4 regions of the Streptomyces sp. SAS_272 genome follow, and region 4 is predicted to be linked to each of the others. Evidence: riboswitches for the same ligand, from Rfam matches in the RefSeq annotation. Region 4 holds a riboswitch; each other region holds the start of a gene.
The links. Region 4 has a riboswitch for cobalamin ahead of ACN6LD_RS35875 (ribonucleoside-diphosphate reductase subunit alpha). Riboswitches for the same ligand answer to the same signal wherever they lie in the genome.

Region 1 (3,147 bases), on a different contig from region 4:
TGTCACCGCCCAGCGTGTGACTGAGCAGCAGCACCAGCGCGAAGGAGACCGTCGCACCGACGAACGCACCGCCGGACACCGACAGGGCCCCGCCGCCCGCCCCGAGCACGACCACCACGACCGCGCCCGTCGAGGCGCCGGAGGAGATCCCGAGGACGAACGGGTCGGCGAGCGGATTGCGCAGCAGGGACTGCATCACCGCGCCGCACACGGCGAGGCCGGCGCCGCACACCGCGGCCAGCAGGGTCCGTGGCAGCCGCAGATTCCACACGATGCCGTCTCTCAGCGGCGTCAACCCGGCCCTGCCGAAGCCGAGATGGGCGGCCACCGTGGACCACACGTCCCCGACCGCGATGTCCGCAGGGCCGATGGTGATCGCCACGGCGAGGGACCCGCACAGCAGAGCGAGACCGGCCGCCCACAGCAGCACGTGGCGCAGCCCCCGCGCCGCCGCAGGCGCGGCGGCCGCCGGACCCGCGGCGCTCATCCCGCGAGGCCGTACGCGCGCAGTGCCGCCGCCACCTTCTCCACGCCCTCGACCGTGCGCACGGTCGGGTTCATCGCCTGCCCGGACAGGAGCACGTACCGCTTCTTCCGCACCGCGGTCATGTTCCTGGTGACCGGGTCGGACTCCAGGAACGCGATCTTCCGGGCCGCCGTCTCGGCCGTCTGCTGCCTTCGGGTCAGATCGCCGATGACGAGGACGTCCGGGTCGCGGTCGGCGACCGTCTCCCAGTTGACCTGCGGCCACTCCTCCTCGGTGTCGTCGAAGACGTTCTTCGCGCCGAGTTCGCGGGTGATGACGCCGGGGGCGCCGCAGCAGCCGGCCAGGTAGGGGGACTGGGAGTTGGCGAACCAGTAGAGGAGGGTGACGTTCTCGGCGTCGAGTCCCGAAGCGGCCCGGGCGACCCGGGACTTGAGGTCGGACACCAGTTTCTCCCCCCGCTTCTCGACTCCGAAGACCCGGGCCAGGTCGCGTACTTCGCCGTAGACCGCGTCCATGGTCAGCGGCTCGGTGCGGACGCCGTCGCCGCCGCCGCTGTTGTCCTTGCCGGCGCAGTCGGACGGGGAGAGGTAGGTAGCAACCCCGAGCTTCTCGAACTGGGCGCGGGTGGCCACGCCGCCCGTGCCGAGCGTGGAGGCGAACGAGGCGGCCACGAAGTCCGGTTCGGCGTCCAGGACCTTCTCGAAGGAGGGCGCGTTGTCGGCCAGCCGCTTCACCCGGGCGTCGGCCTTCTCGAGGCTCTTGGGCAGCGGGTCGGTCCAGGTGGCGGTGCCCGCCATCCGGTCGGCGAGCCCGAGGGAGAGCATGATCTCCGTGGTGCCCTGGTTCAGGGAGACCGCCCGGCGAGGGGGCGTGTCGATCCGGACCCGCTGTCCGCAGTTGTCGAGCGTGACCGGCCGGCCGGCCGCGTCGCTGCCGGCCGCACCGTCGGCGGAGGAAGCGGAGGGGGCTGCGGAGCCGCCGCAGCCGGTCGACAGGAGGGCGCCCGCCAGGAACAGGACGGCAGAGCGGACGGGACGTGCGAACGGCACGGAGATTCCTTCGGCGTCGAGGGCTCAAGCGCGAAGCCCGGTCGTACGGTGCGCTCCTCCGGCCGGTCTGCGACACCGGAGGCCGCCAGCAGGTCTTCGGACTCGGGGTCACCCGGGCGAGGCGCCTTCCCGGAGCGCAGGTGCGTTCCAGTGGCCGAAAGCCCCGCCCGTCGCCCTTACCGCTGCGCGTCAGCTCCGGAGTCTCACCGGATTCCCTGACCCCTGCGCGCCCGGGGGCGCACACGAGTACGACTGGCCTCGGCAAGCTACCACAGGCGTCGAGGGCGCCGACGGGGGTGACCTTCGGCACATCGGAGGTCTCGCGCCCGCGATGTGCTTTCATCGTGCACTTGTTGCTCATCGTGCACTGTTCCCGCAGGGAAAGCACGTGTCACCCGATCTCTGACATGACGTCGCATGGACGTGGGGGAACCGGAGGACGACCGGGCACTTGCATCCAGGTGCGTGGACCCGCGTATGAGGACGCACTGCTGCCCGCCGTTCCAGCGCCTAGTCTGTGGTTCGGAACCCGCCGGGCCTTCCCCCGCAGCGTGGGCGGGATCTCCGCCCGTCACCACCGAGAACAGGCGGCCGAGGGCATGCAGCCACTGCGTCCAGAAGACCCCGAGCAGCTCGGGCCGTACCGGCTCGTGGCCCGGCTCGGTGCAGGCGGTATGGGCCGGGTCTATCTGGCGCGGTCGTCGGCCGGCCGCGTCGTCGCGGTCAAGGTGATCCGTCCCGAGATGGCGGAGGACGACAACTTCCGGATCCGGTTCCGGCGCGAGGTGGCGGCCGCCGCGGCGGTCGGCGGCCCCTACACGGCACACGTCGTGGACGCCGCGCCGGACGACGAGACACCCTGGCTCGCCACCGACCACGTACCCGGCCCCACCTTGGCCGAGGCGGTCGCCGCGCACGGGCCGCTGCCCGCTGAGACGGTCCTCGCACTGGGCGCGGGCGTCGCCGAGGCGCTGACCGCGGTGCACGCCGAAGGGCTCGTGCACCGTGACCTCAAACCGTCCAACGTGCTGCTCGCGGCGGACGGCCCGCGGGTCATCGACTTCGGCATCGTGCGCGCCCGTGACGGTTATGAACTCACCGGTTCCGGCACCCTGTTCGGCTCTCTCGACTACATGTGCCCGGAGCAGGCCACCGGGGATCCGATGGGCCCGGAGGGCGACGTCTTCTGCCTCGGCTCGGTGCTCGCGTTCGCCGCGTCGGGACGCTCGCCGTTCGGCGGGGCGGTGGGCGCGGCGCAGCTCTACCAGGTGGCCCACGGGTCGCCCGACCTGAGCCTGGTGCCCGAACCACTGGACAAGATCATCAGTCTTTGTCACGCCAAGGACCCGGCCCTGAGGATCCACCCCGACCGGCTCTCGGCGGCCTGCGCTCCCGGCGGCGCCGAACAGGTGCTGACAGAGGGCTGGTTGCCGGCGCCCGTGGCCGCCATGGTCGACGCCCACCGGGCGGCCGTGCGGGACCTGGACCGCCTCGCAGCGCCGACCGCGGTCCCGCACCCGGGAGCCTTCGCGCCGCCTCCGCCGGTGTCGGCCGAGGAGCCCGTCGCCGGTCCTTCCGATCCTGCCGGGCGGAGGACGACCCACCAGAGCG
Region 2 (3,147 bases), on a different contig from region 4:
CCAGGTCTGCGCGGTTGACGGCCAGTTCGGCGCTGATGGTGTCTGTGCCCTGGGACAGGCCCTTGGCGAGGGTGGCGATCTCGGCGGTCTTCTGCCGGGCGAAGGCCAGCCAGCGCGGGATCTGCGGCTCGATGTCCCGCTCGGCCGTCGCGTCCAGCGGCACGTGCAGAAGGGAGCAGGAGGCGGACACGTCGACCCGGTCGGCGAGCCCCAGGAGGGTGCCGAGGGTGGACAGCGACTTCGACAGGTCGTTGATCCAGACGTTGCGCCCGCTGACGACGCCGGCGACCAGGCGCTTGCCTGGCAGCCCGCCCACGGCCGCCAGGGCGTCCAGGTTGGCTGCCGCTGCCTCGGTGAAGTCCAGGGCCAGCCCCTCCACCGGCGCCTTGGCCAGCACGGGCAGCGCGTCGCCGAGGCGGTCGAAGTAGGAGGCGACCAGGAGCTTGGGCCGGTCGGTGAGGGCGCCGAGGTCCCGGTAGGCGCGGGTGGCGGCGTTCAGTTCGGCCGGGGTGCGGTCCTGGACCAGGGCGGGCTCGTCCAGCTGCACCCACTCCGCACCGGCCGCGCGCAGGTCGGCGAGGACCTCGGCGTACACCGGGAGTAGCCGGTCGAGCAGGGTGAGCGGCTCGAAGTCCGCTGGCACACCCGGGGCGGGCTTGGCCAGGAGAAGGTAGGTGACGGGGCCGACCAGGACCGGCCGGGCGGTGAGACCAAGGGCCAGGGCCTCCTTCAGCTCCGCGACCTGCTTGGCGGAGTTCGCGGTGAAGACCGTGTCGGGGCCCAACTCGGGCACCAGGTAGTGGTAGTTGGTGTCGAACCACTTGGTCATTTCCAACGGGGCGATGTCCTGGGTGCCGCGCGCCATGGCGAAGAAACCGTCAAGTGCGTCGGCGTCCACGGCCTCCCGGTGGCGGGCGGGGATCGCGTCGACCATGACGGTGGTGTCCAAGACGTGGTCGTAGTACGAGAAGTCACCGGTGGGCACCTCGTGGATGCCTGCGTCGGCGAGCTGCTGCCAGTTGCCCCGGCGGAGCTCGGCGGCGGTCGCCCGGAGGGCGTCGGCGGTGACGCGGCCCTTCCAGTAGCCCTCGACGGCCTTCTTCAGTTCCCGGTTCGCGCCCTGGCGGGGGTAGCCGTACACGGTGGCGCGTGCTGCCGCGGCTGCGGACTTGGTGGTCACGGAGATCTCCTTCGCGAGATGAATCCCTGAGATCCCGGAGATGGGACGAGAGCGCGAAGGGGTGACGAACCGGACGGTAACGGCCCACGGCCGCCCGCCGATATGAAACGCCGACCCGCCCACGAGGTCACCGGGATGTCCGCGCGCGGAGTGGTCCGCACACGGGCAGTTGGCAGGTCTTCGGACTCGCGGGCACATCCTCCTGACCGGAGGACACCTACTGGCCGTCGCTTCCCGGACCCGGTACGTCGGATCCAGTGCGTATGACGGCGGTCGTTCCCGTTCACCGCTGCGGGGCAGTCCCGGATTCCCACCGGGTTCCCTCTTGCGACGCATCCCGCCTGGCGGACGGGGCGAACCAGCTGCACCTGCCAGCCTAAGGGGCGGTCCGGGCCGGCGGAGTGTCACGTCCATCATTCGGATGGTTGGTTTGTTGGTGGAACCTGAAACCAACACCGTGTTCCGCCGGAGGGCGATGTGTGGGAAGCGACCCCCCCGGCCCGGCCGCCACCGCGGGCGGAAGAATCCCCTGCGTGGAACAGGTACTGGAGGTCATCGCCCTTGTCGTCGCCGCCTTCGGCACCGCGGCCCTGTCCGCGGTCGCCGGGTTCGGCGGCGGAGTACCGCTGCTGACCGTGTTCGTCGCCGTCCTGGGCACCCGAGACGCTGTGGCGGTCCGCACCGTCGCCCAATTGGCCAGCAACGGCCGCCAGGTGTGGTTCAACCGCCCCGAGGTCGACCGGCGCCTGGTCGGCGTCTTCGCTGTCGGCGCCGTCCCGGCCGCAGTCGCCGACACGCTGCTGTTCGCCACCGCGCCTCTGCCCGCACTGACCCGCCTCGTCGGCGTGTTCCTGCTGGTCATCGTCGCCTGGCAGCGTTGGAGGCCGCTGGGAACCGGGCATGTCCAACGCGCACTTCGGCGCGTACATAGACGCGCTCGACCAGCTGATCGTCATCAACCGTGAGCACTTCGCCGCCTCGGTGAGCGATGGCCGGTCCGCCGTAACCGGGCTGCCGTGGACGTGCGGTGCACTGCTTGCCGCGGGCCTGCTCACGGTGCTCGGATTGCGGGCACGCCTCGCGGAGTTCCGCTGAGCACCAGACCGTCGGCCTCGGCTGCGGTGGGGCCGGCTACGGGCGCCCGGATCCAACAGGACTGTCCGGGCGCTGGTCCGAGTTCGGGGGTTCGCCGCGGCGGACGGAACCGGGGGCGCGGCCGGCCGGGCGGTCGGCGCGGGCGGAGGAGGTCAGCTGCCAGGGGACGCTGGTGACCATGACGCCTGGGGTGAAGAGGAGGCGGCTCTTGAGCCAGAGGGCGGACTGGTTGTGGAGGAGGTTCTCCCACCAGTGGCCGACGACGTATTCGGGGATGAAGACGGCGACGACGTCGCGGGGGCTCTCGCGGCGGATGGAGCGGACGTAGTCGACGACCGGGCGGGTCACCTCCCGGTAGGGGGAGTCGATGATCTTCAGCGGGACCTCGATGCCGTACTCCTCCCAGCGCCCGCGCAGGGCTGTGGCCTCGTCGCGGTCGACCGAGACGGTCAGGGCCTCCAGATGGTCGGGGCGGAAGGCACGGGCGTAGGAGAGGGCGCGCAGGGTCGGCTTGTGGATCGTGGAGACCAGGACGATCGCGAACACCCTGCTGGGCGGGACGAGTTCGGCGCGTGGGTCGGTGACGGCGAGCTCCGTGGCGGTGGCGTCGTAGTGGCGGCGGATGCCGCGCATCATCACATAGAGCACGCTCGCGGCGAGCACTGCGAGCCACGCGCCCTGCGTGAACTTGGTGGCCAGCACGACCAGCAGGACCAGGCCGGTGAAGACGGCGCCGGTGCCGTTGATGGCGCGGGCCGTCTTGTGGCGGAGGCGCAGCGCCGGGTCGTGTTCGGTGCGCAGTTCACGGTTCCAGTGCCGGACCATGCCCGTCTGGGAGAGCGTGAAGGAGGTGAAGACGCCCAGGATGTAGA
Region 3 (3,147 bases), on a different contig from region 4:
AAGGGGTAGACCAGGGGGAGGTCGCCGAGGGCGGCGTCGGGGCCGCAGGCGGCGGACAGGCCGGCGTTCTTGCCGGGCAGCCACTCCAGGTTGCCGTGCTTGCCGAGGTGGATCATCGCGTCGGCGCCGAAGCCGCCGTCCTCGGTCCGCGCGGCGATCCAGCGGTACGCGGCCAGGTAGTGGTGCGAGGGCGGCAGGTCCGGGTCGTGGTAGATGGCGATCGGGTTCTCGCCGAAGCCGCGCGGGGGCTGGATGAGGATCAGCAGGTTGCCGAAGCGCAGGGCGGCGAGGACGATGTCGCCCTCCGGGTTGCGGCTGCGGTCGACGAACATCTCGCCGGGCGGCGGGCCCCAGTGCTCCTCGACGGACGTGCGCAGCTCCTCGGGCAGCGCGGCGAACCAGCGGCGGTAGTCCGCCGCCGCGATCCGCACCGGGTTGCGCGCCAGCTGCTCCTCGGTGAGCCAGTCCTGGTCGTGGCCGCCCGCCTCGATGAGCGCCCGGATCAGCTCGTCGCCGTCGCCGGAGGCCAGCCCCGGCACCTCGGCGTCCGTCCCGAAGTCGTAGCCCTCCTCGCGCAGCCGGCGCAGCAGCGCGACGGCGCTGGCGGGAGTGTCCAGGCCGACCGCGTTGCCGATCCGGGAGTGCTTGGTGGGATAGGCGGAGAGGACGAGCGCGAGACGCTTGTCGGCCGGCGGGATGTGGCGCAGCCGGGCATGGCGTACGGCGATGCCGGCGACGCGGGCCGCCCGTTCGGGGTCGGCGACGTAGGCGGGCAGTCCGTCGGCGTCGATCTCCTTGAAGGAGAACGGGACGGTGATCAGCCGGCCGTCGAACTCCGGGACGGCGATCTGGCCGGCCGCGTCCAGCGGGGAGACGCCCTCGTCGCTCGACTCCCAGTCGGTCCGTGAGGAGGTCAGGCACAGCGCCTGGAGGATCGGGACGTCCAGGGAGGTCAGCGCGCCCGCGTCCCAGGACTCGTCGTCGCCGCCCGCCGAGGCCTCGGCGGGGCGGGTGCCGCCCGCGGCGAGCACCGTGGCGACGATCGCGTCGGCGGCCCGCAGCTCCTCGATCAGTTCCGGCTCGGGGGCGCGCAGGGAGGCGACGTACAGCGGGAGCGCCCGGGCGCCGGACGCCTCGACGGCGTCGCACAGGGCGTGCACGAAGGCGGTGTTGCCGCTCATGTGATGGGCCCGGTAGTACAGCACGGCGATCGTCGGGACCCCGGGGGCGTCGTCCCGCGCCGGCCGCTCCAGCGGACCCCAGGTGGGGGCGGACGCCGGGGAGTCGAAGCCGTGACCGGTGAGCAGGACCGTGTCGGAGAGGAAGCGGGCGAGCTGCTCGAGGTTGGCGGGTCCGCCGTGGGCGAGATAGGCGTGGGCCTCGGCTGCGATGCCCACGGGAACCGTGGAGGCGGCCATCAGCTGGGCGTCGGGGGCCTGTTCACCGGTCAGGACGACGACCGGGCGGCCGTCGGCGAGCAGCAGGTCGAGGCCGTCCTGCCAGGCGCGCACCCCGCCGAGGAGGCGTACGACGACGAGGTCGGCGCCGTCGAGGAGCGCGGGGAGGTCGTCGAGGGCGAGCCGGGCCGGGTTGGCGAAGCGGTACGGGACCGGGCCGGCTGCGGCGCGGGCGCTCAGCAGGTCGGTGTCGGACGTCGACAGCAGAAGGATCATGGGACGTCGGCCTTCCTCGGGGTGTCCGCGCCCCGGGCGGTGTCGGACGGCGGGAGTTCCTGACTCGCCCGGCTTCTGAGGGCCGGGCTCACAGTGGCGGGACCGCGCCGGATTCGCACCGGGCTTCCTCCCCTGTCGCCGTCGTGGCGTTGGCGGACCGGATGATCCACCGCAGAGCATAGTAAGGGGCGGGGGAAGAGGGCACAGGCATACCTCCCAGGTGGACGTGGGTATGCTCGCCGCCATGTCCTCGGCTGACCTCCGTCCAACATCCCAGGCCACAGCGGTCTCACGGGACCGCGGTGACGCCTGCCCCGGGGCGTTGCGGCTGCATGCGGCGGACGACGGGGCGTTGGCCCGGGTCCGGGTGCCCGGCGGGGTGCTGAGCGTCCGTCAGGCCGAGGCGCTGGGCGAGGCGGCCGGGCGGCTGGGCGACGGGGACGTCCATCTGACCTCGCGCGGCAACGTGCAGTTGCGGGGCCTCGCGGACGGCTGCGGCGCGGAGCTCGCGGCCGTGCTGGACGCGGCCGGGCTGCTGCCCTCCCCCGGGCACGAGCGGGTGCGCAACATCGTCGCCTCACCGTTGTCCGGCCTGGACGGCCGCGGTCTGCACGACGTGGGGCCCTGGCTGTCGGATCTCGACGCGGCGCTGTGCGGGAGCGGACCGGCGCGGGAGCTGTCGGGCCGGTTCCTGTTCGCCCTGGACGACGGGCGCGGGGACGTCGCCGGGCTCGGCGCGGACGTGACGCTGCGGGCGACCGGCGACGGCGGCGCGGTGCTCGATCCGGGTGCGGTGCGGGTGTCCGCGCAGGACGCGCCGCGGGCCGCGCTGCTGGCGGCCGAGACGTTCCTGGAAGCCGTACGGGAGTCCGGCGGCGGAGTCTGGCGGGTGGCCGAACTCAACCTGCCCGAAGGCGAGTTGACCGATCGGGTACGCCGCCGCCTGGACGCCGGCGGAATCGTCCGTTCGTCCCTGACGGAGGTCGCCGCCGCGGTCGCCCCTGGGCCCTCGCCCGGCGTCGTCGGCGACGCCCTGTCCGCGCATGTGCCGCTCGGGCGGCTCTCCGCCCGCCAGTGGCGGGAGTTGACGGGGGTCGCCGGGACCGGGCTGCGGCTGACCCCGTGGCGCGGAGTCGTCGTCCCGGCGCCGGACCAGTCCCCGCGGCAGCGTGCCGAGTCGCTCGCGCGGCTCGCCGCGGCCGGTCTCGTCACCGATCCGGCCTCGCCCTGGCCGCGGGTCGGCGCGTGCGTCGGACGGCCCGGGTGTGGCAAATCCCACGCCGACGTCCGGGCCGACGCGGCCGACACTGTCGACGCGGCCGGCGCCTGCCCCCTCCCGCTGTACTGGTCCGGCTGCGAACGGCGCTGCGGACACCCGCACGGCGACCGGATCGACGTGGTCGCCTCCGAGGACGGCGGCTACCGGCTGTCCGCAGTGCGGTCGGGCCGTCCGACGCTCACCGCACCGATGACC
Region 4 (3,147 bases):
TCGCGCAGCGCCGCCCAGCGCTCGGGCCAGGCGAACTCGACGCCGTAGTGGTCCGGGTGCAGCACGCCCCTGGCCGTGCGGGTCTTCTCCCAGGCCGGCAGCGGGCCGCTGCGCTCGGCCAGGTCGGCGGAGGCCTCGTAGGCGGCGAGCATGACGCGCTCGGCGATACGGGTGGAAAGGGCCTTGGCCTCGGGCGAGTCGAAGGGCAGCCGCAGCTTGAAGAAGACGTCCTGGAGGCCCATCGCGCCCAGCCCGACCGGACGCCAGCGGGCGTTGGAACGGCCTGCCTGCTCGGTCGGGTAGAAGTTGATGTCGACGACGCGGTCGAGGAACGTGACCGCCGTGCGGACGGTCTCGTCCAGCCGCTCCCAGTCGATGTCGCCGTTCGCGGTGTCGACGAACGCGCCCAGGTTCACCGAGCCCAGGTTGCACACCGCCGTCTCGCCGTCGTCCGTGACCTCCAGGATCTCCGTGCACAGGTTGGAGGAGTGCACGACGTGGCCCGGCTCGGCCGTCTGGTTGGCGGTGCGGTTGGCCGCGTCCTTGAAGGTCATCCAGCCGTTGCCGGTCTGCGCGAGGGTGCGCATCATGCGGCCGTACAGGTCTCGGGCCGGGATGGTCTTCCTGGCCAGACCGGCGGACTCGGCCCTGCGGTAGGCCGCGTCGAACTCGTCGCCCCACAGATCGACCAGCTCGGGCACGTCGGCCGGGGAGAACAGCGACCACGGCTCGTCGGCGTTGACCCGGCGCATGAACTCGTCCGGGATCCAGTGCGCGAGGTTCAGGTTGTGCGTACGCCGGGCGTCCTCGCCGGTGTTGTCCCGCAGCTCCAGGAACTCCTCGATGTCGGAGTGCCAGGTCTCCAGGTAGACCGCCGCCGCGCCCTTGCGCCGGCCGCCCTGGTTCACGGCGGCGACGGAGGCGTCCAGCGTCTTGAGGAACGGCACGATGCCGTTGGAGTGCCCGTTGGTGCCGCGGATCAGCGAACCCCGGCTGCGGATGCGGGAGTACGACAGCCCGATGCCGCCGGCGTGCTTCGACAGCCGCGCGACCTGGTGGTAGCGGTCGTAGATGGAGTCCAGCTCGTCCAGCGGGGAGTCGAGCAGGTAGCAGGACGACATCTGCGGATGCCGGGTGCCGGAGTTGAAGAGCGTGGGGGAGGACGGGAGGTAGTCCAGTCGGCTCATCAGCCGGTAGAGCGCCGCGACCTCGTCCAGGGCGCGGGCCGTGTCGTCCTCCGCAAGACCGGCGGCGACGCGCAGCAGGAAGTGCTGGGGCGTCTCGACGACCTTGCGGGTGATCGGGTGCCGCAGCAGGTAGCGGCTGTGCAGGGTGCGCAGTCCGAAGTAGCCGAAGCGGTCGTCGGCGGCGGTGTCGATCAGCGCGTCGAGGCGGGCCGCGTGGATGCGCACGAACTCGGCGGTGCGGTCCGCGATCAGACCCTCGCGGTGCCCGACGGCGACCGACTCGGTGAACGACGTGACGCCCTGGGAGGCGGCCTCCGCGGCGATGCCGATCGTCAGCAGCCGGGCGGCCAGCTTCGAGTAGGCCGGGTCCTCGGAGATCAGGCCGGCGGCCGCCTCCGTGGCCAGCTCGCGCAGCTCCGCGGTGATCTCGGAGGCGGCCCGCGCAGACCGGCCGCGCAGCGCGGCGGCAGCGACCCGGCCGGGGTCGGCGTCGGGCAGATCGGCGGTCAGCTCGGTCAGGGTACGCAGCAACGCGGTCCCGGGACCGTCGGTCTTCAGCTCGGTGACTGAGGCCGGTTCGGCTGGCGCGATGGTCACGTGGGGGCTCTCCCTCGCTCGGCAAGGGGCCTGGCGCAGGGCAGGGGGCAGCACACGAGCGCGCGGGGGCGTCGCGTCCACCGGCCCACTCCACGAGGCCCGGACGTCAGGGCACCCGGACCGGACGGCCGGGCGCGCTGTCGGCAGGACCTCGGACTGAACAGGCGTGCCCATATGGGTAGGGATGCACGCGAGTACACCGTTGCGGGACAGTTCCGGATTCGCACCGGATTCCCCTGCGGCGACAGCGAGCATGAGCATACATCTTGTGCTCGCCTGTCACGCCACCCCCAGATGTTGTGTCGCGATGGTTTCAGAGCGTCAACTGGTAGGTGAGCAGAGTGATGTCGTCCAGCTCCGGCAGGGGCCTCCAGTCCCGCTCCGGTGTACGGACGAAGCCGAGGCGTTCGTACAGGCGGTGGGCCGCGCTCATGGAGCGCTGGGTCGACAGGACGACGGTCGTGCAGCCTTCCACGGCGCGCGCCCGTGCGACGCAGGCCCGCACCAGAGCCTCGCCGACCCCCCGGCCGCGAGCCTGGCGTGCGACGGCCAGCATCCTGATCTCCGTCTCGCCGGCGCGGGCCAGATCGGCCATGGGACCGGAGCCCGGGACGAAGGTGACGCCGCCGAGCAGCAGCCGCTCGCCGTCCACCGCCACCAGAACCTCGGCGGTCGCCGCCCGCTTCGCGACGTCCCTCAGTTCGTGCAGGTACGGGTCGCTCCCTCCGAAGTCGAGGAGGCCGTCGTCCAGGTAGGCGCGGGCGGTGATGTCGCCCAGGGTCTCGTGCTCGGCGGGTGTGACCGGTCGTACGGCGATGTCCATGGCCCAGAGTCTGCCGGACGCCCGGGTTGCGGCGGCTCTCGGGAGTGTTTCCATGGAAGTAGCCGTCGGCGCCGCGTGAATCCTCTGCCCCGCGAGTCCTCCGTGCCGGGAAACCGATCCCGGAACGCGCAAGGAGAACGCCATGACGAGGGTCGTCCGCCATCCGCCCGGCAAGGAGCGACCGCGCGACGCGCCGATGGCCACTCTGCCTTTCCGGCGAGCGGGAACTCGCCTCGGACACGGGCTCGTCGGCCGCTGGCACTCCCTGACGCTCCGTCTGGAGGCGCGCCGCGGCGTCGCCCGGCCCAAGAAGTGGCGCCGGTGGGTCTCCTACGCCAACGTCACCCGGGCGATCTGGCTGGTCGCCGTGCTGGCGGTGCTCGCCTGGATCGGGGAGGGCGTGTTCATCCTCGTCACGCAGGACACGACCCGCTTCGAGAAGTGGCGGCAGAAGAACCAGGGTTTCGAGATCGTCTCCCGGTTCGTCGGCCCGGTCCTCGCCGCCTCGATCGCCGCCGCGCTCTTCCTGTTCTGGTGGTA

Region 1: it holds a riboswitch for cobalamin, as region 4 does, so the genes downstream of both, ACN6LD_RS35360 (ABC transporter substrate-binding protein) here and ACN6LD_RS35875 (ribonucleoside-diphosphate reductase subunit alpha) in region 4, are expected to answer to the same signal.
Region 2: it holds a riboswitch for cobalamin, as region 4 does, so the genes downstream of both, metE (5-methyltetrahydropteroyltriglutamate--homocysteine S-methyltransferase) here and ACN6LD_RS35875 (ribonucleoside-diphosphate reductase subunit alpha) in region 4, are expected to answer to the same signal.
Region 3: it holds a riboswitch for cobalamin, as region 4 does, so the genes downstream of both, cobN (cobaltochelatase subunit CobN) here and ACN6LD_RS35875 (ribonucleoside-diphosphate reductase subunit alpha) in region 4, are expected to answer to the same signal.

Annotation. Positions count from the first base shown of each region.
Region 1 is NZ_JBMNDR010000092.1:26,952-30,098, reverse strand. It holds gene ACN6LD_RS35365 (FecCD family ABC transporter permease) at 1-487, opposite strand, end outside; gene ACN6LD_RS35360 (ABC transporter substrate-binding protein) at 484-1,536, opposite strand; cobalamin riboswitch at 1,627-1,753, opposite strand; gene ACN6LD_RS35355 (protein kinase domain-containing protein) at 2,136-3,147, shown strand, end outside.
Region 2 is NZ_JBMNDR010000014.1:115,326-118,472, forward strand. It holds gene metE (5-methyltetrahydropteroyltriglutamate--homocysteine S-methyltransferase) at 1-1,180, opposite strand, end outside; cobalamin riboswitch at 1,335-1,558, opposite strand; gene ACN6LD_RS12080 (TSUP family transporter) at 1,714-2,145, shown strand; gene ACN6LD_RS12085 (amino acid permease) at 2,312-3,147, opposite strand, start outside.
Region 3 is NZ_JBMNDR010000026.1:12,689-15,835, reverse strand. It holds gene cobN (cobaltochelatase subunit CobN) at 1-1,673, opposite strand, end outside; cobalamin riboswitch at 1,708-1,859, opposite strand; gene ACN6LD_RS16980 (cobalamin biosynthesis protein CobG) at 1,906-3,147, shown strand, end outside.
Region 4 is NZ_JBMNDR010000096.1:19,726-22,872, forward strand. It holds gene ACN6LD_RS35875 (ribonucleoside-diphosphate reductase subunit alpha) at 1-1,784, opposite strand, end outside; cobalamin riboswitch at 1,910-2,045, opposite strand; gene ACN6LD_RS35880 (GNAT family N-acetyltransferase) at 2,098-2,607, opposite strand; gene ACN6LD_RS35885 (ATP-binding protein) at 2,750-3,147, shown strand, end outside.